Regions from separate parts of the Nocardia tengchongensis genome, predicted to be linked through region 4. Evidence: riboswitches for the same ligand, from Rfam matches in the RefSeq annotation. Region 4 holds a riboswitch; each other region holds the start of a gene.
The links. Region 4 has a riboswitch for S-adenosylmethionine ahead of ACYVKL_RS18635 (aminotransferase class V-fold PLP-dependent enzyme). Riboswitches for the same ligand answer to the same signal wherever they lie in the genome.
Positions count from the first base shown of each region.

Region 1: linked by a shared signal. The riboswitch ahead of ACYVKL_RS36835 (AfsA-related hotdog domain-containing protein) and the one ahead of ACYVKL_RS18635 (aminotransferase class V-fold PLP-dependent enzyme) in region 4 are both predicted to bind S-adenosylmethionine.
Region 2: linked by a shared signal. The riboswitch ahead of ACYVKL_RS10585 (bifunctional o-acetylhomoserine/o-acetylserine sulfhydrylase) and the one ahead of ACYVKL_RS18635 (aminotransferase class V-fold PLP-dependent enzyme) in region 4 are both predicted to bind S-adenosylmethionine.
Region 3: linked by a shared signal. The riboswitch ahead of ACYVKL_RS22570 (rhodanese-like domain-containing protein) and the one ahead of ACYVKL_RS18635 (aminotransferase class V-fold PLP-dependent enzyme) in region 4 are both predicted to bind S-adenosylmethionine.

Region 1 covers NZ_BAAGUM010000019.1:255,787-263,391, reverse strand. The annotation lists gene ACYVKL_RS36850 (serine hydrolase) at 1-607, opposite strand, end outside; gene ACYVKL_RS36845 (hypothetical protein) at 860-1,339, shown strand; gene ACYVKL_RS36840 (MFS transporter) at 1,434-2,648, shown strand; SAM riboswitch class IV at 2,717-2,827, shown strand; gene ACYVKL_RS36835 (AfsA-related hotdog domain-containing protein) at 2,841-3,629, shown strand; gene ACYVKL_RS36830 (HAD family hydrolase) at 3,626-4,351, shown strand; gene ACYVKL_RS36825 (hypothetical protein) at 4,345-5,187, shown strand; gene ACYVKL_RS36820 (DoxX family protein) at 5,197-5,523, opposite strand; gene ACYVKL_RS36815 (hypothetical protein) at 5,767-6,429, shown strand; gene ACYVKL_RS36810 (hypothetical protein) at 6,506-7,162, shown strand; gene ACYVKL_RS36805 (NADP-dependent oxidoreductase) at 7,167-7,605, opposite strand, start outside.
Region 2 covers NZ_BAAGUM010000005.1:444,061-451,665, reverse strand. The annotation lists gene ACYVKL_RS10605 (NADP-dependent isocitrate dehydrogenase) at 1-952, opposite strand, end outside; gene ACYVKL_RS10600 (zinc-dependent alcohol dehydrogenase family protein) at 1,227-2,237, opposite strand; gene ACYVKL_RS10595 (MFS transporter) at 2,454-3,950, opposite strand; gene ACYVKL_RS10590 (TetR/AcrR family transcriptional regulator) at 4,087-4,824, shown strand; SAM riboswitch class IV at 4,857-4,968, shown strand; gene ACYVKL_RS10585 (bifunctional o-acetylhomoserine/o-acetylserine sulfhydrylase) at 5,065-6,414, shown strand; gene metX (homoserine O-acetyltransferase MetX) at 6,456-7,574, shown strand.
Region 3 covers NZ_BAAGUM010000006.1:2,506,894-2,514,498, reverse strand. The annotation lists gene fgd (glucose-6-phosphate dehydrogenase (coenzyme-F420)) at 1-486, opposite strand, end outside; gene ACYVKL_RS22590 (HAD-IIA family hydrolase) at 682-1,440, shown strand; gene ACYVKL_RS22585 (MarR family winged helix-turn-helix transcriptional regulator) at 1,437-1,895, opposite strand; gene ACYVKL_RS22580 (type 1 glutamine amidotransferase family protein) at 1,892-2,533, opposite strand; gene ACYVKL_RS22575 (O-succinylhomoserine sulfhydrylase) at 2,643-3,857, opposite strand; gene ACYVKL_RS22570 (rhodanese-like domain-containing protein) at 3,916-4,338, opposite strand; SAM riboswitch class IV at 4,353-4,468, opposite strand; gene ACYVKL_RS22565 (Rv0361 family membrane protein) at 4,531-4,965, opposite strand; gene ACYVKL_RS22560 (FAD-dependent oxidoreductase) at 5,209-6,597, shown strand; gene ACYVKL_RS22555 (amidohydrolase family protein) at 6,689-7,546, shown strand.
Region 4 covers NZ_BAAGUM010000006.1:1,658,536-1,666,140, forward strand. The annotation lists gene ACYVKL_RS18605 (YbaK/EbsC family protein) at 8-481, shown strand; gene ACYVKL_RS18610 (flavin reductase family protein) at 632-1,096, shown strand; gene ACYVKL_RS18615 (LysE family translocator) at 1,098-1,730, opposite strand; gene ACYVKL_RS18620 (biliverdin-producing heme oxygenase) at 1,945-2,613, opposite strand; gene ACYVKL_RS18625 (MarR family transcriptional regulator) at 2,779-3,240, opposite strand; gene ACYVKL_RS18630 (SAM-dependent methyltransferase) at 3,295-4,143, shown strand; SAM riboswitch class IV at 4,207-4,320, shown strand; gene ACYVKL_RS18635 (aminotransferase class V-fold PLP-dependent enzyme) at 4,389-5,702, shown strand; gene ACYVKL_RS18640 (hypothetical protein) at 5,721-5,924, opposite strand; gene ACYVKL_RS18645 (DUF2752 domain-containing protein) at 5,943-6,407, opposite strand; gene ACYVKL_RS18650 (TetR family transcriptional regulator) at 6,520-7,149, opposite strand; gene ACYVKL_RS18655 (SDR family oxidoreductase) at 7,283-7,605, shown strand, end outside.

The sequences.
Region 1 (7,605 bases), on a different contig from region 4:
GGGTGGTGATGTAGTGGAAGATCGAGACGACATCGCGTGGGGTGGTGAGGGTTTCGCCCCACTGCGCGGTGTCCTCGGGAGCGGTGGTGGCGTTCAGTCCGATGACCGCGACCATGCGGTCGATGATGGCGTTGTTGCCGCCGACGTCCCAGAGCTGATCGGCGATGTCGTCGTCGCTGGCCGAGAGCATCTGCGTGACCTTGGCGACGGTGTCCGGATCCGATTGCGCGCCGGGTTTTCCCAGCGTGTCGAGCGCGATGAGCAGTTTCACCACCGAGGCCGTGTAGAACTGCTGGTCGGCATTGAGGCTCGCGACGGCCGTGCCGGTGGTGGTGTCCACCACGTCGATTCCGACCGTGGTGCCCGGTGAGGCCGCCTGGATCGCGGTCTGCATCTGCTGCGCGATCGCCGTCGCGGAGATCGGATGCGCGGCAACGGCGGTCGTGGCGGCGGCGGCCTGCGGCACCTGACCCGGCCCGGCTTGGTCGTGCGAGGTGGCGAATGCGGCGGGCGCGCCCAGGGCGGACAGGGAGATCACGGCGGCGGTGGTGCCGGCCGCGGCCCAGTGCCATCGTGCGCGCGGTGCGCGGTCCTGAATCGAGCTCATGCTCCATTACATCGACACGAAGCTCGAGACATTTCCAGCGGAAGGCTGTCAATTTCCTGTTAACTGCGCGTCGATCTGATCTCGGTTCGGCGACGGCGCTGATCAGCTATTTTGCGGCGAACTAAGATCATTCCGGGGGTGGGAACCATCCCACTGGAGACGACAATGAGTGCATACCGTGAGATCTTCCGAAATGTCCTCATCAATAGCCTCGCCTCGATGGGATTCGGGGCGTTGGTTATGATTGTCCCGGTGTCCGCGCACGCCGACGCGGACTACGGAAACGGCTGTGTTCTGTACTCCGACAACACATCAGCAACTGTGGACTCATTGCGGTTCAGATGTGACCTCGGACAGCTGGACGCCGTCTATCGAGGCGCCCCCCTGGGCGACGTTCCGGTCGGCACGAAGGACGGCTGGGTCGCCGAGCCCCGCGGCATGCAGCCCTGGGCGCCCCTGGTCTGGATCGGCAAGAACTTCTACGGCGGTCCGGCCGGCGGATATCTGCTGAACCGCATGACCGGCGCGGGCCTGGAAGCCTGGCAGGCCAACGTCTACCCGGGTCCGTCGGTCGTCGACGGCGGGCCCACTTGGATCCTCGACTACGCCCCCTCCCCGACCCCGAATCTGTACGACGAGATCCGCGAAGTCACCCCCGGCGTATGGCTCGGGTATTCCTGGCTGCGCCAGGGCGGTGACTACGGGCAGCCGGTGAGTTTCATCCTGGCCTGACCCGGCGCGGCTTCGGATCAGAGCGCACGTAACCGTCGTGCCCGGTGGTCTCGAATTGATAGACGTGGACTCCATTGTCCACGAAAGGAATTCGATGACCACCGTGCCGCACATCCATGCTCCCGCCCCGCCGGGGCGCACCATCGGGGCCGTCTGCGCGGTCGGCATCCTGGTGGTCGGCCAGCTGTATGTGGTGCTGCCGGTGCTGAACCGGATCGCGGGGGACTGGGATACCTCCAAGTCCGCGGCCACCTGGACGACGACCGCGTTCGGGCTGGCCTACGGTGCGGGCTTCCTGGTGACCGGACCCCTCTCCGACCGGTGGGGCCGGCGGCCGGTCATCGTCGGCGGACTGGCGGCGAGCGTGATCAGCAGCCTGCTGGTGGCGGCCGCGCCGGGGCTGGTGACCGGGCTGTCGGCGCGAATCCTGCAGGGGCTCACCGCATCCTTCTTCGCACCGGCCGCGTTCGCGTACTTCTCGGAGCGGATCGCGCCCGAGCGCAGGATCTTCGCCCTCACCTGCTTGACGAGCTCGTTCCTCGGGGCGGGAGTGGTGGCACAGGTGCTGGCCCAGCTCATCGGGAACGCGCTGGGGTGGCGGGCGATCTTCGTCGCGGGCGCCGTGGCTTTCGCAGTGTCGGCGGTGACGCTGCGGTTGGTGCTGCAACCGCCCCGAGACGAGGCCGGGCTCGCGCCGGATTCCACGGAACCGACGGCCACGGCGCGGTCGGTGACACCGGGTGCGGTGTTCGGGCCCTTCCTGAGCCTGCTCCGGCAATCCCGCCTGGCCCTGCTGTATCTGAGCTGCCTGGCGATCCTGGGCTCCTTCGTCGGCGTCTACACCGGCATTCAGCTCGTTCCGCCCGACGGTGTCGGCTCCGGCAATGCCGCCCTGCTCGCGTTGCGGGCCAGTGCGATTCCCGCCATGGTGGCGATCCCGCTGCTGGCCGGACGGCTGGGGGTGATCGCCGCGCCCACCCGGCTCGTCGTCGCCCTCGGGGCGGCGGCCCTGGCCGTGGCCGTGACCGCGGTGCCGCTGGGCGGTGTGTGGGTGGCGGCGTGGTTGTTCGTGTTCGTCGCCGCCATCGCCGTGGCCGCCCCGGCGGCGGTCCAGACGATCACCGCCCGAGCCGGGGAGGCGCGCGGCGCCGCCACCGCGCTGTACACCTTCGCCCTGTTCTTGGGTGCGAGCGCGGGGCCGCAGCTGGCCGATCTGGTTGCGCGGCACGGCTATCCGGCGGTCGCGCTGGCCGTCGCCGCGCTCGCGGCCGCGGGTGCGGCGCTGGCGGCCGTCTCCGAACGCAACTGATCCAGGTTTCAATCGCCGTGGTCGAAATGATTCTCGAAAATAGCTGGGCCACTTAGCGTTTCGGTCACGGTCATCAGTTCCAGCGCGAAGCCCCGGCTCGCTGGGCGGCAACCCTCCACGACGGTGGGGTGCTCCGGGTGACGACCGGATGGCGGCGAGCGTCGCCATAAGCGTCTTGTTCTCGGAGGGAAAATGTCTGTAGCTCAACTCGATTCGGCGTCCGCGACCGCGGCGGTGGCGGACGTCGGCGAGGTGCTGCTGGTGGCCGACCGGTTCCGCGGGATCGCCGCGGATGATCGGGCCTTCACCGTGTCCGGGCTGGTGGCCGCGTTGCGCGGCGGCCGCTGGCGGGACGCGGAGGGGCCCTTGCGGGTTCGGCTCGGGCAGGGGGTGACCCGCCACGATCTCGACTACGTCGAGCATGTGGCGATCGTGCACGCCCCGGCCGGGCTGCGGATCGACGGCGCGGTCGCCGAACCGGCCCCGCGCCATCAGGTCCACAAGTATCAGCATTCGAATGTCCTGCTGGCCGGACTGGTCCGGGAATCGGAGACCGCGTTCCGGGCCGATCTGCGCATCCACGGTGACAACGAACTGTTGCTCGACCATCAGACCGGCGAGCACGTGCAGGGCATCGTGATCGTGGAGGCGGTGCGGCAGCTGTTCCTCGGCGCGTTCGAGCTGGAGTACGGCCGCCGCTGGCCCGAACAGCACTTCTACATCGTCTGGAACAGTATCGAATTGGAGTTCAAGTCCTTCCTGTTCCCGCTGCCCGCCACCCTGAACGCGACACTGACGCCGATCGCCATCGACGACCCGGCCAAACTGGAATTCACCATCGAGGTGGAGGTGCGCCAGCTCGGCCGCGCCGTCGCCACCACGCGCATCGGCTACGCCGCCCTGCCCAACGAGCGCATCACGCAGATCGAACGGCACAAGGCGGCCAAGGCGATCGCCGCCTACCTGGACGCGGCCGCATGAGCGCGGTGACGGGCGCGGCGTTCTTCGACGTCGACGAAACCCTGATCACCGTCAAGAGCATGTTCGCGTTCCTGCGCTTCTGGCTGGCCGAGAACGGCGACGACGGCAGCGAATACGCGCGGCTCACCGCGGAAATTCAGCAGCGGGCCGCGGCGGGCGCGCCGCGGGAGGAGGTCAACCGGCACTACTACCGGGCCTACCGCGGGGTCGCGACCGAAGCGCTGAGCGCGGCCGGGCAGCGCTGGTTCTCGGAATTCTCGGCGGGTGACGCTGTCTACTACGCCGACGCGGTGGAAAGGCTGCGCGCGCATCGTGATTCCGGGCACGCGACGGTGCTGCTGTCGGGTTCGTTCCGGGCGGCCGTCGCGCCGGTCGCCGCGGCCGTCGGGGCCGATCACGTCATCACCACCACGCCGGTCGTCGACGAGGACGGCGTGCTCACCGGCGAGGTGTGGCGGCCGATGATCGGTGCGGCCAAGGCGGCGGCGGTCACCGACTTCCTGCGCGAGCACGGCATCGATCAGGAGCACAGCTACGGCTACGGCGACCACGCCAGCGACCTGCCGTTCCTGAAAGCCGTCGCACACCCGGGATATCGCGGTGACGACGCCGTGCTCGCCGCGCACGGCACCGGCTGGATCCATCTCACCGATCGGGTCGGCGCGTCCGTCGGCGACCCGGGCCGTCTGCTCTCCGACGAGGAAGTGCTCTCCGTATGGTGACCAAGAGGTACGAACTCACCCCGACCACGCAGGGGCCGCTGTATCCGCCGAGCGAAGTGCTCGACGGCAAGGGCGATTTCATCGTCGTGGGATATCTGACCGAACCCGGGCCGGGCCACACCGTCACCCGGCGGTGGGGGCGGGCGATCGTCGCCGACGACACGCCGGTACCCGCCTTCGGCGGTCTGGCCCCCTACACGATCGTGCGCGAACTGCCCGAGGAGCTGACGGACGAGGATGCCGCGATTGTGTTGCACACGCTGCCGCTTCCGCTGCCCGCCAACAACTATCCGGTGGTGTTCGCGCCCGATCAGCGACCCGACGCGGCCGCGGTGACGCGGCCCAGCTACCCGTTCCACGAGACGCCGATCCCGGATTTCCGTCCCGAGGACGGGCGCAAGCTGTCCGGCCCGGTGACGCTGGGGGAGTGGCTGCGGGCGCGCGGCACCCTCGAGGTGACCGTCGATGAGGACGCGCGGCAGGGCGAGTTCCGGTTCGAGTTCGGCGGGCTCGTGCCGGATTCGCTCTACACGGTGATGTCCTTGCGGGCCAAGGACTTGGATCCGGCCGCGCCCACCCGGCCGGGGCCGCTGGGCGTGCCCAATGTGTTCGTCACCGACGAACGGGGGGCGGCGACCTATCGGGCCGTGCTGCCCAATCCGTTCCCGGATCCGGCGCTGCCGGACGCGAACCGCATCATCAGCGTGGTCGTGCTCTGGCAGAGCTATCAGCAGAACTACGGCGGCGCGATAGGACATTTCGGGCTGGGCGGTGATATCCACGCCCAGCTCAAACTGCCGGACCCCTCGTTCCAGGAGTTCGTGACCCGCGACTGAGAGCCTCGATCACCGCGCGGCGCGATAGATCTTCCGCGCGGTGATCACCAGGGGAATCTGCAGCGGGAGCCGGAGCAGGGCACCGGCTTTGAGCGGCAGGGCGCGGTCGCTGGTGAGCCAGTCGGAGGCCATGTAGAGGTTGCCGGGGAAGACCGCGATGAAGATCAGGGCGGCGAGCCGCGCGCCCAGGCCACGGGTGCGCGGGATGGCCAGCAGGGCTCCGGCGGTGAGTTCGGCCGCGCCCGAAACCTGGGTGTAGGTGCGGGGTTTGCCGGGGAGCTGGGGCGGGATCAGGGTATCGAAGGGTTTGGGCATCGCGAAATGCAGGACGCCCATGCCCAGCAGCAGGCCGGCCAGCGCGAGGGCGCGGCCGCGAATTCCATTGGTGCCGACCGGTTGGATTGTCGCAGGAGAGTGCGACAGATCTGCTGTCATTCGTGCAGCATAACCGGTCGGTATGTATCGTTCGGCGGGCGACGGCGATACGCGTTTCCACTCGGTGTGTCGCCGTGTGCGAGTGGCCGATCCCCAAGGGATGGCGCACAATTAGGCTGCTGTCCGGCACGAGCAGGGGAAGTTATGAAGGCGCACAAAGGGCTTGCGATAGCCCTGCTTGTTCTCGGCATGTCGGTCGGCTGTTCCACCGAAAGCGCCAAACATCCGGCCAACGCACCCGCCCAGGCGGTTCCGCAGCCCGCGCCCAAGGCGACCGGCGTCACCATCCCCGTCGGGCCCGGCCCGCAGGGCACCTACACCGTGCAGGCGCAGCCCGCGCCCGGCAGCTGCCACTACCGCAAGACCGCCGACGGCCAGCCGCTGCCCGACCCCGCCTGCACGCCGGGCGCGGTGAATCCCACAGTGACACCGGCGAATCTGGCCGACACCATCTGCAAGTCCGGCTACACCGCCTCGATTCGGCCCAACAGCAACATCACCGGCCGCGAGAAGACCGACAACATCAAGTCCTACGGCTACACCGGTGACCCGCGCGACGGCGAATACGACCACCTCATCTCGCTGGAACTCGGCGGCGACCCCAACGACGCGCGCAACCTGTGGGTCGAGCCGCCCTCCCCGGGTCACCAGGCCGGGGCCGGACCGAACAACCCCAAGGACGGCGTCGAGTCCAAGCTGCACACGCTGATCTGCGGCGGCAAGGTCGCGCTCACCGACGCCCAGGTCGCCATCGCGACCGACTGGACGACCGCGCTCGCGACGGTGGGCTTTCCTGACGGCAAGTGAGAACCGGGGGCGCGTCGAGTCCGGCGTGCCGCCCCGAAACGGCTTGGCGTTGGTCCCGCGAGCCTACGATCGAAGCATGTCAGCGCCGCAAGACCGCTCGACGATGATCGAGGGCCGGGTCGTGCACAAGGTGAACAACGCCCTGGAGATCACCTTCAGCGTCGGGCCCGAGGATGCGCTGGCCACCGGCGTGCAGGGCGCGGGCAACGGGTTCGGGGCCAAGGCCGCCATCCTGTTCGGCTTCAAGAACGGCGGCACCGGCAAGCACCGGATCACCTACGCCGACGGCACGGTGGTGTGGGTGGAATCCAAGGACGCCGCACCCACCGTGCTCACCCGCGGCGACGGGACCGCGGTCGGCACCATCCAGCGCGCGGACACCTCCACCGCGGTCGGCTCCACGGCCGGAACGCTTTTCCACTTCGTGCCCGACCCGGACGAGCCCCGCACCCCGGAACTGTTCCGGCTGGTGGTGCTCGACCGGATGGGCGCCGAAGTCGGCCGGCTCGACGTGGTGCGCACCGCGGGCGGGTGGACCCTGCGCAGGATGGCCGAGGACCTCTACGACGAGTCGTTCTGGTGGGATCGCGCCGGACAGCCACTGCCCGTGCCGATCCTGGGCACGCGGCTGTGGCTGAAGCATCCGCTCGACCCCGTGGAGCGCGATGTGCTGCTGGGGGTGTGCGTCGACATCGCGCTGGGGTTGCGGCCCTACGTCACGGCCATGAAATAGCGCCTCAGTCCGACACCTTGATGATCAGCTTGCCGACATTCTTGCCGGTCAGCAGGCCCTGGAAGGCTTCCACGGCCTGATCGAGCCCGTCGACGACATCCTCGAGGTAGGTGAGCTCGCCGTCCGCGATCCACTGCGCCGCCGCCGGCCGGAACTCACCGATCTGGTCCCAGAACTCCGACACGATGAACCCGCGCACGGTCAGGCTCTTGCGCAGGATGTTCGAGGTGAGCAGCGGCAGCCGGTCCGGTCCGGGCGGCAGGTCGGTGTCGTTGTAGTTGGCGACCAAGCCGCACAGCGGGACTCGGGCATAGGTGTTGAGTCGCGGCAGCACCGCGTCGAACACCGCGCCGCCCACATTCTCGAAGTAGACGTCGATCCCGTCCGGGGTGGCGGCGGCCAGCTGCTCGGCGAAATCGGGTGCGCGATGGTCGATCGCGGCA
Region 2 (7,605 bases), on a different contig from region 4:
GGCGGTAGTGACGGGTCACGGTGCCGTGCGCCGCCTCCGCCTCACAGGTCCGGCCGTCCGGGGTGAGCAGCACGGAGGTCATCAGACCCAGCGAGCCGAAGCCCTGCGCCACGGTGTCGGACTGCACGTCGCCGTCGTAGTTCTTGCAGGCCCAGACGTAGCCACCCTCCCACTTGAGCGCGGAGGCGACCATGTCGTCGATCAGGCGGTGCTCGTAGGTGAGACCGGCCGCGGCGAACTCTTCCTTGAACTCGGTCTCGAACACCTCCTGGAAGGTGTCCTTGAACATGCCGTCGTAGGCCTTGAGGATGGTGTTCTTGGTCGACATGTACACCGGGTAGTTCTGCTGCAGGCCGTAGTTCAGCGAGGCCCGCGCGAAGTCCCGGATGGACTCCTGGAAGTTGTACATGCCCATGACCACGCCGCCGTCTTCCGGCATGCGCACGACCTCGTGCTGGATCGGCTCGGAGCCGTCCTCGGGCGTGAAGGTCAGGGTGACGGTACCCGCCTGGTGCACCTTGAAATCGGTGGCACGGTACTGGTCACCGAAGGCGTGACGGCCGATGATGATCGGCTTGGTCCAGCCCGGCACCAGCCGCGGAACGTTGGAGATGATGATCGGGGCGCGGAAGATCGTGCCGCCCAGGATGTTGCGGATGGTGCCGTTGGGCGACCGCCACATCTTCTTGAGGCCGAATTCCTCCACTCGGGCCTCGTCGGGGGTGATCGTCGCGCACTTGACGCCCACGCCGTGCTTCTTGATGGCGTTCGCGGCGTCGATCGTGATCTGATCATCGGTCTTGTCGCGGGCTTCGATGCCGAGGTCGTAGTACTCGAGGTTCACGTCGAGATACGGATTGACCAGCTTGTCCTTGATGAACTGCCAGATGATCCGGGTCATCTCGTCGCCATCGAGTTCGACGACGGTGCCTTCAACCTTGATCTTGGACATGGATCTTCGTGTCCTCCTAGGAAGGTGGTGCTCCCATTGCACGGCCGGTGAGCACCGCTTGTAGCGGACTCCAGCTGTTCAACAGACAACGTATACGCATGACTCCCGGCACCGGACCTGTGGTACCAGGTCCATGTCCGATGTGGCGTCAAGCAAGACAAGCGTACTGCTGCTATGGACCTCACCGCGCGGGCAGCCCCCGCTGTGCGGGAACCCACCATCGGTTACTCGCAAGTAGGGCGCGAGTGATCGGGCCCACAGCCGTGTCTGCCTTCTACCGTTCGAACACCAGCAGAGGTTTGCCCCCATGCGCGGGAGCTTCGGCCGAGTAGACCGCTTCGCTGAACTTTTCGACGAGAATCGACCGGCCCTCCGGAACCCGCAACGCCCCGCTGTCGACGAGCTGGAGGGTCCGGTCGATCGTTGCGTTCATCCGATCCTTCGGGGTCTCGGCGAACCATCGGAGCAGCCAGAACCCTCGAACGGTCTTGGTTTCGTAGATCAGCGAGCGCGCGAAAACGGGAATGGTGAGTTTGTCGGGATCGGTTTGGCGGTGTGTGGACAGTGCACCGAAGACGATCAGCTCACCGTGCGGTCTCAGCGCACGCGACACGTCCGCGCCCACCTGACCGCCGACACAATCGATCGCCTTGTACACGCCGTCGTGGCCTGCGATGTCGGCCACCCGTTCGCGCAGGTCCTCATCCTCCGTGCAGATCACCGCGGTGCCGCCCAAGGCGAGGATGTCCTCGACAGCGGATCGGCGGCGGACCACGTTGAGGGTCTTGAAGCCGACGTGTGTGCCGAGCTGGATGACCGACTGGCCCACGGTTGAACCGGCCGCCGTCTGCAAGAGCCATTCACCCGGTCGAACATCGAGTTCGTCACCGGTCAAGATCACTGCGGTGAGCGGATTGCCGAGAATCTGGGCAGCCGTGGAATCACTCATGCCGACGGGAACAGGCAAGACCCGCTCGGCGTCGGCAACGACGTACTCCTGCCACGTTCCTCTGACTCCGACCGTAATGACGCGTTGCCCGACGGTCAGACCGTCTGTGCCCCTACCGAGTTCGTCGATCACACCAACGGATTCGATTCCGGGCACGGTGGGGAACTCCGGGGTGAATCCGTATCTGCCGCGGATGGTGTGCAGATCGCTGGCATGAACAGGCACAGCTGCCACCCGGATCCGGACCTCGCCGGGACCGGGCTCCGGGACAGGGCGGGTCTCCAGGTGCAGAACCTCGGACGGTTCACCCACCGCGCCGGCGACAACAGACTGCATGGTTCTCATCTTCCTGACACCCCTTCGGTCGGATCGAGATCCCTCAGCGGTTCGACGTGCACACGTCGGCCCCGCCTGACAGCCAAGACTCGGAACAACTGCGGACCTACCGGCCTCTAATGCTGCCACCGCGGCGATGAGCAGGCACGCAGCCGGAACGACGCGTGCCCGCCGCGAGATTCGCGACGGGCACGGTGCGGAATCACCGGCGGTGGTTCACACGCCCACGTGCACGGCGTGCTCGTCGCCCTCGAGCAGGTTCTCCGGCTTGTCCCGGATCATGAACGCCGCGATCGGAATGCAGAGCACGAAGAAGCCCGCGCCGATCAGGAACGCCACGTTGTAGGAGTGGATCGAGGCTCGCTCCACCACATGATCGATGGTCGCGTTGTTGCGCACGTACCGCTCGGCCACCTGCACCGAGATGGTGGTCAGCAGCGCGGTGCCGATGGAACCACCCACCTGCTGCGCGGCATTGAGCAGGGCGCTGGCCACACCCGAATCCTCGGCGTCGACCTGGTGCAGTGCGGTGGTCTGCATGGACACGAACAGCGAGCCCATGCCGAGCGCGATCAGGATCATCGCCGGCAGCAACGCGGTGGCATAGCTGTCGCCGTATTCCAGCCGCGACAGCCACAGCAGACCCGCCGCGCCCAGCACCGAACCCGCCAGCATCAGCGGCCGCGGCCCGATCTTCGGCAGCACCGTCGAGGCGATGCCCGCCGACACCACGATGCCGGCCGGGAACGGCAGGAACGCCACACCCGTCTTCAGCGCCGAGTAGTGCTCGACGATCTGCAGGTAGAAGCTCAGGTTCAGGAACATGGCGAACATCGCGATGGGCACCAGCAACGCGATCAGATACGCACCACCGCGGTTGATCTCACCCGGAATGCGCAGCGGCAGCAGCGGATTCGCGGTCCGGTTCTCGATCGCCACGAACGCCGCCAGCAGCGCCACGCCCACGACGAAGAGGGCCAGCGTGGTGGAGGCGGTCCAGCCGTCGGAGGCCGCCCGGCTGAAGCCGTACACGATCGAGATCAGACCGAGGGTCACGGTGACCGCGCCGGGCAGGTCGTAGCCGCCGGTGCGGGCCGCGGGCACGTCCTTGACCACGAAAACGAACGCGCCGACCAGGGCCAGCAGCGCGACCGGCGTGTTCACCAGCAGCGACCAGCGCCAGTTCGCGTACTCGACGAGCGCGCCACCGGCGATCAGGCCGAGGGCAGCGCCGGCCGCGGACACGCCGGCGAACACGCCGAAGGCCCGAGCGCGCTCCTTGGCCTCGGTGAAGGTCACCGAGACCAGGGACAACGCGGCCGGAGCCAGCAGCGCGCCGAACGCGCCCTGCAGCGCGCGGCCCGCGAAGAGTTCGACCTGGTTCTGCGCGAGGCCGGCCAGTGCGGAGGCCGCGGCGAAGCCGACCAGGCCGATCATCAGGATGCGGCGGCGGCCGAGGTAGTCGGCGAGCCGGCCGCCGAGCAGCAGCAGACCACCGAAAATCAGGGTGTAAGCGGTGAAGATCCACTGCTTGTCGCCGTCGCTGATGTGCAGATCCTGCTGAGCGAACGGCATGGCAATGGTGACGATCGTGGCGTCCAGGACCACCATGAGCTGCGCCATCGCGATCACGGCGAGCGCGAACCAGCGCCTGGAATCTTTTGCGGGACTTGCTTTTTCGTCTGTACCGAGAGCGTCCGTCGCTACGGTCATGAGCCTCTCCTCTGGAGTTCGAAGGCAGCTTCACCATAGTGACCCCCACTGACAATTGGCGTCAAGGGAAAAATGTCGCACTGCGACAGTTGTCATAATGTGACAGTAAGAAGCATCGAGGACCTACCATGGAGGCATGTCGGAGTTGTCAAGTCACATCGGTGTGATCTCGCGCCATCGCCCCGGCCTGCGTGAACGTAAGAAGCAGCAGACCCGGACCCGGATCATCGACGTCGCCCTGCGGCTGTGCGACGACCAAGGGTTCGATGCCACCACTGTGGAACAAATCGCCGACGCCGCCGACGTCTCGCCGCGCACCGTGAACCGGTACTTCGACAGCAAGGAGGCGATCGTCATCGCCCCCATCGAAGGCTGGGGACAGGCGCTCGCCGATCAGCTGCGCGCACAGCCGATCACCGGCGACGAGATGCAGGCGCTGCTGGGCGCGTTCATGGCCGTCGTGGACCAGATCATCGACTCCGACGCCCCCGTCCCGTTCCGGTGGTTCCAGCAAATGCAGCGCATCAGCCGCGACAGCGTCGCGGTGCGCGCGCTCAGCATGGAGTCGGCCGAGACCAAGACCCGCGCCATGACCGAGGTCCTCGCCGAACGCCTGCGGCTGCCGCAGGACCACATGACCGTGCGGATCATCGCCGCCACCTGGCACGGCATCGTGCGCATCGGCATGGAATGCGAATTCGACGACGAGTCCGAGTTCCCGGACTGCACCACCGCCACCACCGCACACCAGCTCGCCGAGAACGTGCTGGCCGCGTTCGGCGAATTCCGGCGGGTGTGCTGCGGAACGGCCACGACAATTCCCCCCGTGAACGCGGAAAATCTCCTGGCGAATGCGACAAACCCCACTGCGTAGGGGGGTCGGAACGGCCGCTAGAATCGCGCAAAGGTCAAGAGCATCAGCGTTAAGGCCCCGGCTTGCTGATCGGCAACCCTCCAGCTGCGGCGGGGTGCTCCGGGTGCAGACCGGGCGTTCGAGATCCGGACGCAAGCGCAACTAGGAGGTCTACCGAAATGTGTTGTTGTCGAAGCCCATTCGCTTCTCGATAACGTCAAACTTCCGCCATTCGGCGACCTCGCATTTGGAGCAGAACAGATGAGTGACTCGACCGCGGCCCAGGCCGCCGGGGCTGACGGCACCCTGGATCCGGCCAACTGGTCCTTCGAGACCAAGCAGATCCACGCCGGACAGTCTCCCGATCCGGCCACCGGCGCCCGCGCCCTGCCCATCTACCAGACCACGTCCTACGCCTTCCGCGACACCGACCACGCCGCCGCGCTGTTCGGGCTCGCCGAGCCGGGCAACATCTACACCCGCATCATGAACCCCACCCAGGACGCGGTGGAACAGCGCATCGCCGCCCTCGAGGGCGGTGTGGCCGCGCTGCTGCTGGCCTCCGGGCAGGCGGCGGAGACCTACGCGATCCTGAATCTCGCCGAGGCCGGCGACCACATCGTGGCCAGCCCGCACCTCTACGGCGGCACCTACAACCTGCTGCACTACTCGCTGCCCAAGCTGGGCATCCAGGTCAGCTTCGTCGAGGACCCGGACGATCTCGAGCAGTGGCGTGCGGCCGTGCGGCCCAACACCAAGGCGTTCTACGGCGAGACCGTCGCCAACCCGAGCAGCTCGGTCCTCGACATTCCCGGCATCGCCGAGGTCGCGCACGCGGCCGGACTGCCGCTCATCGTGGACAACACCGTCGCCACCCCGTACCTGATCCAGCCGCTGCGGCTGGGCGCCGACATCGTCGTGCACTCGGCCACCAAGTACCTGGGCGGGCACGGTTCCGCGGTGGCGGGCGTGATCGTCGACGGCGGCACCTTCGACTGGACCGTGAAGAACGCGGCGGGCGAGTCCCGTTTCCCCGGCTTCACCACCCCCGACCCCAGCTACCACGGCGCGGTCTTCGCCGACCTCGGCGCTCCGGCCTTCGCGCTCAAGGCCCGCGTGCAACTGCTGCGCGACCTGGGCGCGGCGGTCTCGCCGTTCAACGCGTTCCTCATTGCGCAGGGCCTCGAGACGCTGAGCCTGCGCATCGAACGGCACGTGGCCAATGCCCAGGCGGTCGCGGAGTTCCTGGCGGAACAGCCGGGTGTCGAGAAGGTCTACTACGCCGGACTGCCCGCCTCGCCCTGGTTCGAGCGGGGCAAACAGCTGGCACCGAAGGGCGTCGGCGCGATCGTGTCCTTCGAGCTGGCCGGCGGCGTCGACGCGGGCAAGAAGTTCGTGGAGGCGCTGGTGCTGCACAGCCATGTCGCTAACATCGGGGATGTGCGCTCGCTCGTCATCCACCCGGCTTCCACCACGCATTCCCAGCTGACGCCCGCCGAGCAACTGGCTTCCGGCGTCACGCCTGGTCTGGTGCGGTTGGCCGTGGGTATCGAGGGCATCGGCGACATCCTGGCGGATCTCCGCGGCGGACTGACGGCGGCGGCAAGTTGACCGTGAACATCGACTCGCAAACGTCCCGGCATGCGGCGGAGCTGCTGCTACCGCCGCCGGACGGGACGCTGGGCAGCATCGCCATCGGGGACTTCACGCTGGAGAACGGTGTCGTCATCCCCGATGCGACGCTGGCGGTGCAGCGCTGGGGCGAACTATCCGCGAACGCGGACAACGTGGTGCTGGTGGAGCACGCGCTGACCGGTGACTCGCACGTGGTGGGTCCCGCCGACGTGCATCACGGCCAGCCCGGCTGGTGGGACGGCGTCGTCGGCGCCGGCGCGCCCCTGGATACCCGCGAGTGGTGTGTCATCGCCACCAACGTGCTCGGCGGCTGCAAGGGCAGCACCGGTCCATCCTCCCTCGCCCCGGACGGAAAGCCTTGGGGCACACGGTTTCCCGAGCTGTCCATCCGCGACCAGGTGAACGCGGAGGCCAAGCTCTTCGATCTGCTCGGCATCGACCGCCTGGCCGCCGCGATCGGCGGCTCCATGGGCGGTATGCGGGTGCTGGAATGGATGGTCGGCCGTCCCGAGCGGGTCGGCGCGGCCCTGGTGCTGGCGGTCGGCGCGCGCGCCACCGCCGACCAGATCGGCACCCAGACCACCCAGATCGCCGCCATCAAGGCCGATCCGGACTGGCAGGGCGGCGACTATCACGGCACCGGGCGCGCGCCCATGACCGGCATGGGCATCGCCCGCCGCATCGCGCACCTGACCTACCGCACCGAGGGCGAACTCGACCACCGCTTCGAGAATCACGCCCAGGGCGACGAGGATCCGCTCGCGGGCGGCCGCTACGCGGTGCAGAGCTACCTGGAGTACCAGGCGGACAAGCTGATCGCGCGTTTCGACCCGAGCACCTACGTGCTGCTCACCGAGGCGATGAACCGCTACGACGTGGGTCGCGGCCGTGGCGGCATCGCGGCGGCGCTGGCCTCGACGCCGGTGCCGTGTGTGATCGGCGGGGTGGACTCGGACCGGCTCTACCCGCTGCGCACCCAGCAGGAGCTGGCCGATCTGCTGCCCGGTTCCAAGGGGCTCGAGGTCATCCATTCCAAGGACGGCCACGACGGCTTCCTGACCGAGACCGAAGCGGTCGGCAAACTCATGCAGGAGACGATGGAACTGGCCCGCGCCCAGCGCGTGTCGGGTCACTGATCCGCCGCCGTACCGAGGCCGCGGCGCCGCC
Region 3 (7,605 bases), 850 kb from region 4:
GATGGAGGCGCCGACGGTCTTGTAGTACTCGCCGTCGAAGTCCACCCGCTCGCCGGTCCACAGCGCGCGCATCAGATCCACCGACTCGCGCAGGCGCGCGAAACGCTCCTTGAACTCCGGCCACTCACCCTGGAAACCGGTGGCGATCTCGTTGAGCGCCTCACCCGAACCCACACCCAGCATGATGCGATCCGGGTACAGGCAGCCCAGCGTCGCGAACGCCTGCGCGACGACCGCCGGGTTGTAGCGGAAGGTCGGGGTCAGCACCGAGGTGCCGAGCTGAATGCGGCTGGTGCGCTCGCCCACCGCCGCCAGGAAGGCCAGCGAGAACGGGGCGTGCCCGCCATTGTGCCGCCACGGCTGGAAATGATCGGAGACCGTGGCGCTGTCGAGGCCGTGCTCCTCCGCCGCCACCGCCAGCTCCACCAGCTCGCGCGGGCCGAACTGTTCCGCGGATGCCTTGTAACCGAGCTTGAGGTCCTTCACCTGGGCACTCCTGTCGCGATGCTGCGCTCGAGCCCCGGGCGGCGCGAACGGCTTACTTCGCACCCTAGTCAGCGGCCGAAGCCGGTGCGGCAGCGGTCACACCGCAGGAATATATGAGCTTTCGATCCGCCGATAGCGGAGAATGTGCACGTGACCAACTCGAGCCAAGAACCGATCCTCTCCTACCTCACTGACATGGACGGCGTCCTGGTGCACGAGAACCACCTGGTGCCCGGAGCCGACGAGTTCCTCGCCGAACTGCGCGACAACAACATTCCGTTCCTGGTGCTCACCAACAACAGCATCTACACCGCGCGCGACCTGCAGGCCCGGCTCCAGCACACCGGCCTCGACATCCCCGTCGAATCCATCTGGACCTCCGCCCTGGCCACCGCGACCTTCCTCAAGGACCAGCGGCCCGACGGCACCGCCTACGTGGTCGGCGAATCCGGGCTCACCACCGCGCTGCACGAAATCGGTTACGTCCTCACCGATTCCAACCCCGACTACGTGGTGCTCGGCGAAACCCGCACCTACTCCTTCGAGGCCATCACCACCGCCATCCGCCTGATCGCGGCCGGGGCGCGCTTCATCGCCACCAACCCCGACGCCACCGGCCCGTCCCGCGAGGGCATCCTGCCCGCCACCGGCTCGGTCGCCGCCCTCATCACCCAGGCCACCGGCAAGAAGCCGTACTACGTGGGCAAACCCAACCCGCTGATGATGCGCTCGGCGCTGCGCCGCCTGGGCGCGCACTCGCAGTCCACCGTCATGATCGGCGACCGGATGGACACCGACGTCATCTCAGGTCTGGAAGCCGGCATGCGGACCATCCTGGTCACCACCGGCATCTCGACTCCCGCTCTGGTCGAACAGTTCCCGTACCGGCCGACCGCCGTGCTGCCGTCGGTCGCGTCCCTGGTCGGCAAGACCAAGGACCCGTTCGCGCTCTAATCCGCCGTCGCGTCGCCCTCGAGCGCTTCGAGGGCGGCCGACAGCGTCGTCAGCGCGTCCACCACCCGCGCCAGTTCCGCGGTACCGAGTTGCGCGACAAGACGTTCCGCCATCGCCGCGTGCTGCGGGTCGATCGCGCGGACCGCGTCGTGACCGGCCTCGGTGATGGCCACCAGCTTGGCGCGGCGATGCGCCGGATTCGGCCGGTACTCGACGAAACCCTTGCCCGCCAGCACATCCGCGATGCGCTGCACGCTCTGCCGGGTGATGCCCATCTCGCGGGCGATGCCCGCGACCGGCAGCGGCTCGTGCAGGATCGCGCCCAGCACCTGCCACCACGCCACGGTGATCCCGGACGGCTTGGCCAATTCCTCGGCGATGGTGAGGAATTGGCCGTTCAGCTTGAACGAGGTGACCGCCGCGACCCCGAACAGCTGCTGCGCGGTGCGCGTCATCGCACCGCTGCCGCGCGCTGCTGCTCGTACTCGAAGAGCGCGTAGAAGCCCGCCGGGTCATTGTTTCCGTAGAGCTTGTCCCAGGCTTCGAGGACGTGCGGTTCGTAGACGCCGAGGCGCTCCAGGATGGCGCGGGCGAAGTCGACCGGGCGGGTGCCGGTCGCGGTGATCAGGTCGCCGTCGGCCACCGCCGGTACGTCGACGAAATGCTCGGCGCCCGAATATCCCGAGTAGGCAAGGTATTCGGCGGCATTGCTGGTGTGCGGCCGCTCGTCGAGCAGGCCCTCCCGCGCCAGCGCGAAGGTCGCACCGCAGATCGCGGCCACCGGCACCCCGGCAGCCAGGAATTCGCGGGCCGTGCGGGCGAAGGCCGTCACCGCGGACGGATCCCGCTCGGTGTCCAGGCCCGGCAGGATCAGCATGGCGCTGTCGGCGGGCTTCAGCTCGTCGAGGGTGAGATCGGGCAGCACGCGCATGCCGCCCATCGAGGTGACCGGTTCGGCGCTGATGGCGACCGTCTTGACCTGCCAGGTGCCCGGTTCGCGGTGCCAGAGTTCGCGGTTGATGTGCGCGGTCGCGTGGCCGACCTCCCAGTCCGAGAAGGTGTCGTACACGGCCATGTGGACTGTTTTCATCATGACAGCATGCTGTCATGTTTGACAGCATGCTGTCAATAACTCTGGACGCGCAGAATGACGAAAGGGCCGGAACCCAGCGGGTTCCGGCCCTTTCGGCGAGATCGGCGGATCAGCTCAGCGCGTGATCGAGATCGTTGATCAGGTCCTCGACATCCTCCAGGCCGATGGAGATGCGCAGCACCCCATCGGTAAGGCCCACGGCCGCACGGCCTTCCGGGCCCATGGCCCGGTGGGTCGTGGTCGCCGGGTGGGTGATCAGGGTCTTCGCGTCACCGAGGTTGTTCGAGATGTCGATGATCCGCAGCCGGTTCAGCACCTCGAACGCGCGCTTCTTGGCCTCGTTCTCCGGAGCCTTCAGCTCGAAGGTGATCACCGTGCCGCCACCCGACATCTGCCGCTTGGCCAGCTCGTACTGCGGATGCGAGGACAGGAACGGGTACTTCACCCACGCCACCGCCGGATGCGCCTCCAGGAACTCGGCGACCTTCAGGGCGGAATCCACCGACTGGCGCAGGCGCAGCGGCATGGTCTCCAGACCCTTCAGCAGGGTCCAGGCGTTGAACGGGCTCATCGCCGGACCCGTGTGCCGCATCAGGTTCTTCACCGGGCCGTCGATGTAGTCCTTCGGACCCAGGATCGCGCCACCGAGCACCCGGCCCTGGCCGTCGATGTGCTTGGTGCCCGAATACACGGTGATGTCCGCGCCCAGATCGAAACCGCGCTGCAGCAGCGGGGTGGCGAAGACGTTGTCCAGCACCACCTTCGCGCCCGCCGCGTGCGCCAGATCGGACACCGCGCGCACATCGGTCAGGGTCTGCATCGGATTGGACGGCGTCTCGAAGAAGACGGCCTGGGTGGGCACCGACAGCGCCTGCTCCCACTGGTCCAGATCCTCACCGTCGACGAAGACGGTCTCCACACCCCAGCGCGGCAGGATCTCGTTGGCCACCACGAAGCAGGAACCGAACAGGCTGCGCGCCGCGACCAGGCGGTCACCGGCGCCGAGCAGCGCACCCAGCGCGGTGAACACCGCGGACATGCCCGAGGCGGTGGCGAAACAGGCCTCCGCGCCGTCGATCAGGCGCAGCCGCTCCTCGAACATGGCGACCGTCGGGTTGCCGTAGCGCGAGTAGACGAAATGCTGGATATCGCCGGTGAACGAAGCCTCCGCGGCCTCGGCGCTCTCGTAGACGAAACCCGAATTGAGGAACAGCGCCTCGGAGGTCTCGTCGAACCCGGAACGCCGGGTGCCGCCGCGCACCGCCTGGGTGGCGGGGCCGACACCCTCGGGGAGCGGTTTGTCGAAAGAGCCGCCGGTGATCATGACTGCCTCCCAGTGGTCCGGCCGGACACGAAACTCATGGCTGCCGCCCGAGCAGAGCTCATGACTGACGCCAGGGCAGACCGTCGGCGCGCCAACCGGTGCTGCCGCGATGCCCCTGACCGTCGAGCGCACCCTCGAAACCGTCGACCACGTTGTAGGACGGGGTGATGCCGAGGGTGGTGGCGGCGGTGGCCGCGCCGATGGAGCGCTGGCCGGAACGGCAGATGAAGATGACGGGGGCGTCCGAGTCCGCGGCCCGGTCGGCCAGCGACTGCCGCAGCTGGTCGGTGAACCGCGCATTCGGGGTGCCGACGGCGCTGACCCACTCGATCAGGGCGGTCGGGCGGCCGATACCGCTGGTGTCGGGCACGCCGACGAACCGCCACTCGGCCTCGGTGCGCACGTCCACCAGGACCGCATCCGGATTGTCGCGCAACAACTCCCACGCCGCCTTCGGCGTGATGTCACCGGCGTAGCTCACTTGTACCTCCTGAAAATCCGCACTTGCCGCACCGCTCTCCGATGCGAGGCCAGGTCGTCACCCGGAGCACCCCACCGCGGAGGAGGGTTGCCGACCAGCGAGCCGGGGCTTGGCGCTGGCACTCATGACCTGGAAGAAGACTGCCGAAAAAACGGGCCCCCTGTCAAACCCCCGCGGGCCATTCGGCCGTTGTCACGAATTACAGACCAACCAGCGGGAATTCTCTTTCGAGAAGTGCCAGGGCGTAGTGCTCGGGGCGCCCGCGACGGTGAAAGAGACCTGCGCGGTGGCCTTGTCACCGTCGATAGCCGCATCGGTCAGCTTGCTGAAGGCAATGGTGCCGCCGCTCTCCACCGCGGCCCGCAACGGTGAGAGCTTCTCGTCGAAACCCTTGCAGGACAGGGTCGGATCGTATTTGCCGGTGTCATTGCGGGACATGATGAAGTTGGTCGCCGACAGCGCCAGCCGATCGGATTCTGTGACATTCTTCTCAACCGGCGAGATCAGCGTCGCGATCACGATGCCCAGGATCACGAAGGCGATGATGCCCGCCGCCACCAGGAACGGCCACATGCTGCGGGTCTCGTTCTGGTCGATCGGGACCGGGGTCTCCTCGACGTCGCTCATGGGTAAATCATGCCTGGTCGCCGACGCGCCCCCGCACCCTGCTGGCAAAGACCGCGGTGCGCCCTCGATAGAATCAGCAGAATTTCCGCCCCAGCGCGGGAATAGCAAGACTACGCAGCAACGCTGCAGCGTCGGGGGCCAACGAAGGTCGCCGAGGTCAGGGCGTCAACTTAGCCTAAGCTAAGAACGACGGCTGAGTTTTGACGGCAAGTTAGTTTCGACCCAAAGAGGGTGCGCGGAAGAATGACCGAACAGAGTGCAGCGACCCGCCCGCTACGCATTGCGATCGTGGGCGCAGGACCGGCCGGCATCTACGCCGCCGACGCGTTGATGAAGTCCGACGCGGACGTGAGCATCGATCTCTACGAGCGCATGCCCGCGCCCTTCGGCCTGATCCGCTACGGCGTCGCGCCCGACCACCCGCGCATCAAGGGCATCATCACCGCGCTGCACAAGGTGCTCGACAAGCCGCAGGTCCGCCTGCTCGGCAATATCGACTACGGCGTCGACATCACCCTCGAGGACCTGCAGCAGTTCTACGACGCGGTCATCTTCTCCACCGGTGCCAACGCCGACCGCGCCCTGGGCGTGCCCGGCATCGACCTGGACGGCTCCTACGGCGCCGCGGACTTCGTGTCCTGGTACGACGGCCACCCCGACGTCGCCCGCACCTGGCCGCTGGACGCGGAGAAGGTCGCCGTGCTCGGCGTCGGCAACGTCGCCCTCGACGTGGCGCGCGTGCTCGCCAAGACCGGCGACGAACTGCTGCCCACCGAGATCCCGCCGAACGTCCACGAGGGCCTCCTGGCCAACAAGGCCCTGGAAGTGCACGTGTTCGGCCGCCGCGGTCCCGCGCAGGCCAAGTTCACCCCGCTCGAGCTGCGCGAGCTCGACCACTCGCCGACCATCGAGGTCATCGTCGACCCCGAGGACATCGACTACGACGAGGGCTCCGAGGCCGCGCGCCGGCACTCCAAGCAGGTCGACATGATCTGCAACACCCTCGAGCAGTGGGCCATCCGCGACGTCGGCAACCGCCCGCACAAGCTGTTCCTGCACTTCTTCGAGAACCCGGCCGAGATCCTCGGCGAGAACGGCAAGGTCGTCGGCCTGCGCACCGAGCGCACCCAGCTCGACGGCACCGGAAACTGCAAGGGCACCGGCGAGTTCAAGGACTGGGACATCCAGGCCGTGTATCGCGCGGTCGGCTACCTGTCGCAGAACATCCCGGCCCTGCCCTTCGACGACCAGGCCGGCACCGTGCCCAACGAGGCCGGTCGCGTGATCATCGACGAGGACGCCGACGGCGCGGCTCGCTACATGCCCGCTACCTACGTCACCGGCTGGATCAAGCGCGGCCCGGTCGGCCTCATCGGCCACACCAAGGGCGACGCCAACGAGACCATCGCCTGCCTGCTCGACGACGCCGCGAACTTCGCCCCGGCCGCCAAGCCGGAGCTGGAGGCCGTGACCGAGTTCCTCGAGGGCAAGGGCATCCCGTTCACCACCTGGGCCGGCTGGTACCGCCTCGACGCGCACGAGCGCGCCCTCGGCGAGCCGCAGGGCCGCGAGCGGGTCAAGGTCGTCGAGCGCGACGAGATGCTGGCCGCCTCCGAGCCCGACAAGGCCTGACCGGTCTTCGGCTCGAGGTTCTGACCAGCATGAATCCGCCTGGCGGACAAGGTTGTCCACACTTGTCACCGTTCTGAGGCATGCTGATCACGTGTTCGATGCCCATCTCCACATCTTCGATCCGCGGTTCCCGCTGGTCGAGAACGAGGGCTACCTGCCCGACCCGTACACCATCGCCGACTATCGCAAGCGCATGTCCCGCTTCGATATCGACGGTGGCGCGGTGGTCAGCGGGTCGTTCCAGGGCACCGATCAGAGCTATCTGCTGGCCGCCCTCGCCGAACTCGGCGAGGGCTGGGTCGGCGTCACCAATCTGCACGTCGACGCCACCGACACGGAGATCCTCGAGCTGAGCCGCGCCGGGGTGCGGGCCATCCGGTTCAACCTCAAGCGCGCCGGCGGCGACATCGTCGGACTGACCATGCTGGCGCTGCGCGCCTACGAAGTGGCCGGCTGGCACGTGGAGCTCTACATCGACGGCTCCATGCTGGGCTCGCTGGAACCGGTCATCATGAAACTGCCCAAGCTGTCCATCGACCACCTGGGCATGTCCGACGACTGCCTGCCCTACCTGCTCAACCTGGTCGACCGCGGCGCCAAGGTGAAGGCCTCCGGATTCGGGCGGGTCGCGATGAATGTGGGTGCGGCCCTGCGCAAGATCCACACCGTCAACCCCGAGGCCCTGATGTTCGGCACCGACCTGCCGGGCACCCGGGCCGGACGGCCCTTCCGCGACGGCGACATCTCGCTGCTCGCCGACTCGGTGGGCTCGGATCTGCACAAGGTGCTGGAGGACAACGCGCGCGCCTTCTACGGCCTGCCCGCCAAGGAACGCGGCTTCGAGAACCCGGCCCCGTCCGGGGAGCCGCCGACGCTGCGGCTGCCGCGGTCGGAACTGCCCGCTCCCCCGCATCCGGCCACGCTGCCGCTGCCCAGAATCGATCGCTAGGCCGCGCCCTCGGGTCGCGGGAACGTTCGCGTTATTGTCATAGCGTCAACACCGGCGAG
Region 4 (7,605 bases):
GGTTGCCATGCGCAGGTCCCTGCCACCGGTCGCGTCGAAGGTTTCCGACACCTTGATCGCGCGCGGCCATCACGGGGTGATCATCACCCAGCCCACGCCCACCCCCACCGCGCGCGATGCCGCCGACGCGGTCGGCGTCACCATCGGGGCCATCACCAAGTCGCTGGTGTTCCTGCTCGACGACGATCCCGTGCTGCTGCTCGTCTCCGGCGCACACCAGGTGAACCTGTCCCGCACCGGGCAGCGCCTGGAGGGCACGCTCAGCCGGGCGCCCGCGGACATGGTGAAGGAGGTGACGGGCCAGCCCATCGGCGGCGTGGCACCGCTCGGCCACCCCACCAACCTGCCCACTTTCGTCGACAACGCCCTGGCGCAGTATCGGGAGCTGTGGGCGGCGGGCGGGCATCCGAACACCCTGTTCCGCACGACCTTCGGGGAGCTGGTGCGGATCACCGCGGGCCTGGCCATCGACGTGGACTGAGCGCCGCCACCACGGGGTTTGCGAGTGCGCGGAATAATCGGGCACTCGACCACGTAGGTTCGTGACGTGACCGATTCTCCGACACCCGGCACCGAGCTACACGTGCCCGACGACCTGAGCGGCATCACCGCGCAGCAATATCGGGCCGCCATGCGGCACTATCCGGCCGGCGTCACCATCGTCACGCTGAACTCCGCACAGGGACCGGTCGGGTTCACCGCGACCTCGTTCGCCTCGCTGTCGGCGCAGCCGCCGCTCATCTCGTTCAACATCGCCGAGAACTCCTCCAGCATCGAGGCCATGCTGGCGGCCGAATCGGTGGTGGTGCATTTCCTGGGCGAACATCAGAAGCATCTGGCGCAGCGGTTCAGCCGCAGCGCCGAGGACCGCTTCACCGACCGGTCACTGTGGACGACCCTCGGCTCCGGCGAACCCGTCCTGCACGGCACCCCGATCTGGGTCCGCGCCACCGTCCACCAGCTGCTCCCGATCGGCGACCACACCCTGATCATCGGCCTGGTCACCCAGGTGCACGACAACACCGAACACTCCCCCGCGGTCGGCCCGCTGGTGTACTACAACGGCGCCTACCACCGCGCCGAGATCGCCGACTGACTCAGGCCGCCGACGCCGCGGTGCCGATCCCCAGCGCCGCCAGGATCGCCGCACTCGCCTGCTCCAGCCGCGCCCGGATCCGCGGCCGCCGCAACAACGCCACCGCCCGCGCGGCCGCCACCGCCAGCACGATCATTTCGATTGCCGCGATGGTGGATTCGATGGCGCCGAGGGTGAGTGTGTTCGCGAACGTCACGTGGGTCAGGAACTGCGGCAGCACCGCGAGGTAGAACAATCCCACCTTCGGATTGAAGACACACGACAGCAACCCGGCAGCGAACGCCGAGCGCATCGACGCCGGCTTGCCCTGGGACACCACGATTTCCGTCTCGGCGGCGTCGTTCCGCACCCGCCGATGCTCCATGAGCGCCCGAATCCCCAGGTACAGCAGGTAGATTCCGCCGATCACCTTGAGCGTTCGATACGCCGTGGCCGACTGCTCCAGCAGCGCGGCCACCCCGGCCGCCACCACCGTCGCCCAGACGATCCCGCCGAACGCCGAACCCACCGCCGCCGCGATCCCCGGTCGCGGCCCGGCCATCGAGAATCGCAGCACCAGAAAGGTATCGGGGCCGGGGGTGAGCGCGAGCAGCACGCACAATCCCGCGAAACTCAGCAGCAGCGGAAAACTCATGCCCTCCATGGCAACGCACGCAGCCGTGACGACGCAAGTCTCGGCTACCTGGACACCGCCGCTGACCCGCCCCCGACGGCCGGGTCAGTACCCGAATATCCCAACGTGACGACTGATTTCGTGAGGCCCGGGTAACTCACCGGGTACGTCCAGAATTGGTTCGGCACCCAACCGCCGGCACGGGTCGCCAACCCCGACGGCTCCCAGCCGCCCGCTAAATACGCGGAGAGGCGGAAAGAGCGCCCAGTTCACGGAACAGGTCGGTGTTCATCGTGAACGCCAACCGCGCTTCGTCGAGCACCCGATCGACCTCGGGACCTTCGAGGGGAAGCTGGTCCAGGGCCTCGCGGTACTCGCGCTTGAACGCGGCGGGATTGGTGATCTCGTCGAAGACGTAGAAGCGCACGCCGTCGCCCTTCTTGGGCAGATCCCACAGCTTCTCGGCGGTGCCGCGAATGACCTGGCCGCCGGAGAGATCACCCAGGTAGCGGGTGTAGTGGTGGACGACGTATCCGGCCGGCCACTCCTGCGCGCACTCTTCGATGCGGGCGGCGTAGGCGGCGGTCGAGGGCAGCGGCTGCAGCTCGTCGCGCCAGTTCGCGCCGCCGAGGTGCGCCAGATCGGTCTCGAGCGCGGCCAGGCGCGCCAGCTCCGGCTTCACGAACGGACCCGCGACCGAGTCGGAAGCCAGTGCGGTGGAATGCTTTTCGAGGGCCTCGTAGACGAACCAGAGCTGCCCGGTGTAGCGCAGGAAGGCGTCGACGCCGAGCTGACCGGTCAGCATGTCACGCATGAACGTGGAGTGCTCCGCCTCGTTGTGCTGCTGCTCGGTCGCGGTGCGAATGAGCGTCGAGAACGGGGCGCTGGTGTCCGTGTCCAACATGGTCGGGCTCCTCGTGGTCAACTCCGGGGCACCACACTTTGGCTACCCTAACTTCCTCATAGACCCTACGCCCCAGCAACGATCGCGCGATTCGAACTTTGCGGCCCACCCACTCCAACTTTCGGATGATTTTTCCAATTCGCCGGTGTCCTTGGTCACACGCCCTCAGTCGCCCTGGAGGTCGTGTGCGGTCTGGCGCAGCGCGATCGCAGCCCGGGCGAAGTAGTCGAACAGGACCACCAGCTGCCGCGGTTCGAAGTCGGCGAACACCTCGCCCATCCGGGTCCGCTGTGGCGCGAGCACCGCGTCGATCCGGCCGTCGGGATCGGGCGTGGGCTCGACCACCACCTTGCGGCGATCGGCCGGATCCGGCGCGCGCCGGACATAGCCCGCCCGTTCCAGCCGGTCGATGAGCCGGGTGACCGCGCCCGTGGACAACCCCGTCCGTTCGGCCAGCTCACCGGCGGTCATAGAGCCCGCGAGGGCGATCAGATTGAGCCCGAAGAAGTCGGTCGGGCCCAGCCCGAGCGCCTGCGCGGTGACGTGCGCGGCCACCGCCTGCGCGGTGAGGTACTCGCGGTAGGCGGCACTGCCCTGTGACAGCAGGGTAGATTTATCTGCATCCATGCAACTACTGTCCTCATTCAGATACTTGTCGGATGCAGAAAGAGTAACGCCGTCATGGTCGACAACGCCGCGAGCACCTCCCTGATCCCCATGCTCATCGCCGCCACCGAGAGCGCCATGCCGGCGGAAAAGCGGCTACTGGCAGACGATCTGGCCATTCGCACACTGCCCGCGGGACTGCGCCCGCTGGTGCGCCGGCAGCGCACCCGGCGCTGGCTGCGCCGGCTCATGGACCGGCAGGACCCCGGCATCTGGAACAGCCTGGCCTGCCGGAAGCGGTACTTCGACGAGCAGACCGCCGCCCTGCTGCACGACACCGAAGCCCTCGTCGTACTCGGCGCGGGCCTCGACACCCGCGCCTGCCGCCTCGCCGCACCCGCCGCGATACCGGCCTTCGAGGTGGACCTACCGGTGAACATCGCGCTCAAACAGCGCCGAATCCCCCTGCCCGGCAACGTTGTTCCGGTGGCGATCGACTTCGAGCGGCAGGACCTCGCCACCGGACTCGCCGAATCCGGCTACCGCACCGACGCGAAAACCCTGTTTCTCTGGGAGGGCGTGACCCAATACCTCACCGAGACGGCGGTGCACGCCACCCTGAAAACTCTCGCTACCGCGCCTTCGGGGAGCCACCTGATCTTCAGCTATATCCGTCAGGACTTCATCGCCGGGACGAACCTCGACGGCTGCCCGGCCGCCCATCGCAGATTCGTTGCCGGACAGGGCATCTGGCGCTTCGGGCTGCACCCTGGCAGCGTGTCCGGACTGCTCGCCGAACACGGCTGGCGCGAGGTCGAACAAGTCGGCGGAGGGGAGTACACCGAGCGCTTCCTGACACCGCTCGGCCGCGGCGGCGAGCGGGTCCCCGACATCGAACGCTGCGTCACCGCCACGAAGATCTGACCCGACAGGCCGGCGCCGGGCAGGGTTGACAAGCCCGCGATGGGTCTGCCAGTCTCGCAATCAGGTCATGAGTACCAGCGTCAAGCCCCGGCTAGCTGGTCGGCAACCCTCCACCGCGGCGGGGTGCTCCGGGTGACGACCGGGCCGTCGCCCGACCGGGCGCGGCAAGCGCGGACTCTCGATCGTTCTTTCTGCTCCAGGCAGCACAGCCGATCGCGCGTCCATGAATCCGATGGGATTTCGTGATGACCGCATTCGCCGACCAGACCTGCACCCCCCTCGCCACCGTAACCGGCTGTGACCTGCAGGTTCCACTCGTCCAGGGCGGGACCACCGGGTACGCCAACTTCGACTACGCCGCCAGCGCCCCCGCGTTGAAGCAGGTCACCGACCGCGTCGCGGCGCTGCTCCCGTTCTACGCCAGCGTGCACCGGGGCGCGGGCTACGCCTCCCGCGTCTCCACCGACTGCTACGAGTCGGCCCGCGGCTCGGTCGCCCGCTTCCTGAACGCGGCCGACGACCAGGTGGTCGTGTTCACCCGCAACACCACCGACTCGCTGAACCTGCTGGCCGCCTGCGTGCCCGGCGACACCGTGGTGCTCGACGTCGAACACCACGCCAACTTCCTGCCCTGGACCCGCCACGGCCGCCGGGTGGTGCCGGTCGCCGACACCATCGAGGAGACCATCCAGCGCCTGGTCGCCGAGCTGTGCTCGAAACCCGCTGCGCTGCTGGCCATCACCGGCGCCTCCAACGTGACCGGCGAACTGCTGCCGCTGGAACGACTCGCCTGGATCGCGCACCAGTGCGGCACCCGCATCCTGGTGGACGCCGCCCAGTTGGCCCCGCACCGCCGCATCGACCTGCGCACCACCGGCATCGACTACCTGGCCTTCTCCGGGCACAAGGCCTACGCCCCGTTCGGCGCGGGCGTCCTGGTCGGCCGCCGGGACTGGCTGGACGCGGCGCAGCCGTACCTGGCCGGGGGCGGCGCGGTCCGCTCGGTCACCACCGACGGCGTCGACTGGGCGCCCGCACCGCAGCGCCACGAGGCCGGCTCCCCCAACGTGCTCGGCGTGGCCGCGCTGGCCGCCGCCTGCGACGCCCTCACCGAACTCGACGAGACCACCGTCGTCGAGCACGAGCAGTACCTCACCCACCGCCTGCGCTACGGCCTGAAAACCGTTCCGGGCGTGAACTTCCTGCGCATCTGGCGCGACAGCAGCGACGCCGTCGGCATCGTCGCGTTCACCGTCGACGGCTTCGAACCGGGCCAGGTCGCCGCCTACCTGTCCGCCGAACACGGCATCGGCGTACGCGACGGCCGATTCTGCGCCCACCCGCTGCTCGCCCGCCTCGGCGTGGACGCCGCCCTGCGCGCCAGCATCGGTCTCGGCACCACCGCCGCCGACGTGGACCGTCTCGTCGACGCCATCGCCACCCTGGTCGGGCACGGGCCGGCGTGGAATTACGCCCGCACCGAAGGCCATTGGAACCCGGTCCCCGAGACCCGCCCGTTCGGCGTGTCTGCGGAAGGCGCGGCGCCCTGCGGATTCTGACTCACCGGTGAGAGTCGGTCAGGGCACGACGTAGCGGGCCGCGAGCATCTCGACCAGCGGATCGTCGTCGGCGACCGACTCGAGCGCATCCAGATCGGCCTGGACGGACACCTGCCGGGTGTCCTCCTGATCCGGATCGGGCGGTCCGTCCTCCTCGAGCTGACGGATCAGCTTGTCGCGCACCCGCTCCTTCAGCGATTCGCCCAGCCATGATTCGCTCATAACAAGAGCATGCTCCGTCTAGACGGGCGCGATCCAGGTACCCCACGGTGTGTTCCGCACGACCGTGAACAGGACGAGGAAGGCCACCGCCACCCACAGCGCCGACCTGGGCAGCACCCGCGGTAGTCGCGGCGGCACCGCCCGGCCCCGCCAGCCGCGCACCAGCCAGGTGCCCCACCAGGCGAGGAAGCCGAGCGTCAACGGCAGCAGCAGCACATTGCTGTGGATGGCGTCGAGAATCCGGCCGTCGGTCAGATTGTGCAGGCCGCGCAGACCACCGCAGCCGGGACACCAATACCCGGTGAGCTCGTAGAACGGGCAGAACCCGTAGGCCCCCTGCACGTGCGGGTCCCGGAAGTGCAGCAGTGCCAGCCCACCGGCGACGGCGGCGCCACTCAGCAGCGGTAGCCCGACGCCGAGCCATCGCGAGCCCGCGGGCTGTGCTTCGGCTTCCGCCGCCGTGACTGGTGCCGTGATGTCCACGACCATCAACGGTAGCCGCAGCGCCGACCACCTGCCAGGTCGCGGCGAACTTCGCACCCCGGCGGCCGGCAACGCCGGACATAGAGCCCCCGCAGCCGTTTTCGCGTGCCGGTCAGCGGATCGGCGCGCGTTCCACGACCGGGGCGGTGAGCACGCCCGCGAGCATGTCGACGATCTCACCCCAGGCGGCCACGTCGCCCACGGCGACCTTGCCGGCTTCGACCGCCCGTTCGTGATCGGCCAGCAGCGCGAACAGCACCGTCGGCAAGGCCCGCAACCGCCGCAGCCGCAAGCGTTTCGGCAGGTCGGCGAGTTCCCGGTCGAGTTGTTGCATGATCACGCGCACCGAGGTGCGCTGCGCGGAGGCCAGATTCGCGGCATCGGTGACCGCCGGATGGGTGTGGATCTGTTCGAGGAATCGCGCGTAGTGGTGGATACCGTGCCGTTCACCCAGCTCGAGCATGGGGATGACGAGGGCTTCGAGCAGGTCGTGGACGTTCGTCTCACCGGTCCCGGCCTGCTCGGCGAGCAGTTCCAGCCGCCGGATCTCCAGGGTGACGAGCCGGTGTTCGACCACGGCCTCGATCAGGCCGTCGCGGGAACCGAAATGGTATTGGACCGCCGAGTTGTTGCGCTGTTCGGCGGCCGCGGCGATATCGCGCAGCGGCACCGCCGGACCGCGCTCGGCGATCAGCTGTTCCGCCGCCAGGATGATGCGCTCGCGCGCGCCCGTCACTGCCACCTGCACTCCCTACTGGCCACAGTCTGGACTGTAGCCGCTCACCAGCGGATAAAGAACTCGTCCTTGACGGTTAAGAACTAATGCTTAAAAGTGTCGAGTGACTGTCGTCACCTCCGGAAGGACTGCATTAGCGATGATCCTGGACACTTTCCGACTGGACGGCCGCGTCGCCGTCGTGACCGGCGCGGGCCGCGGCATCGGCGCCGCCACCGCGCTCGCCCTCGCCGAAGCCGGTGCGGACGTCGCCATCTCGGCCCGCACCCCCGCCCAGCTCGACGAGGTCGCGGGCAAGATCCACGCCCTGGGACGCCGCTGCGTCACCGTCCCCGCCGACCTGTCCGACCTGTCGGCCATCACCGCCCTCGCCGAGACCACCGCCGCCGAACTGGGCCGCCTCGACATCGTGGTCAACAATGTCGGCGGCACCATGCCCAACACCTTCCTCACCACCTCCCC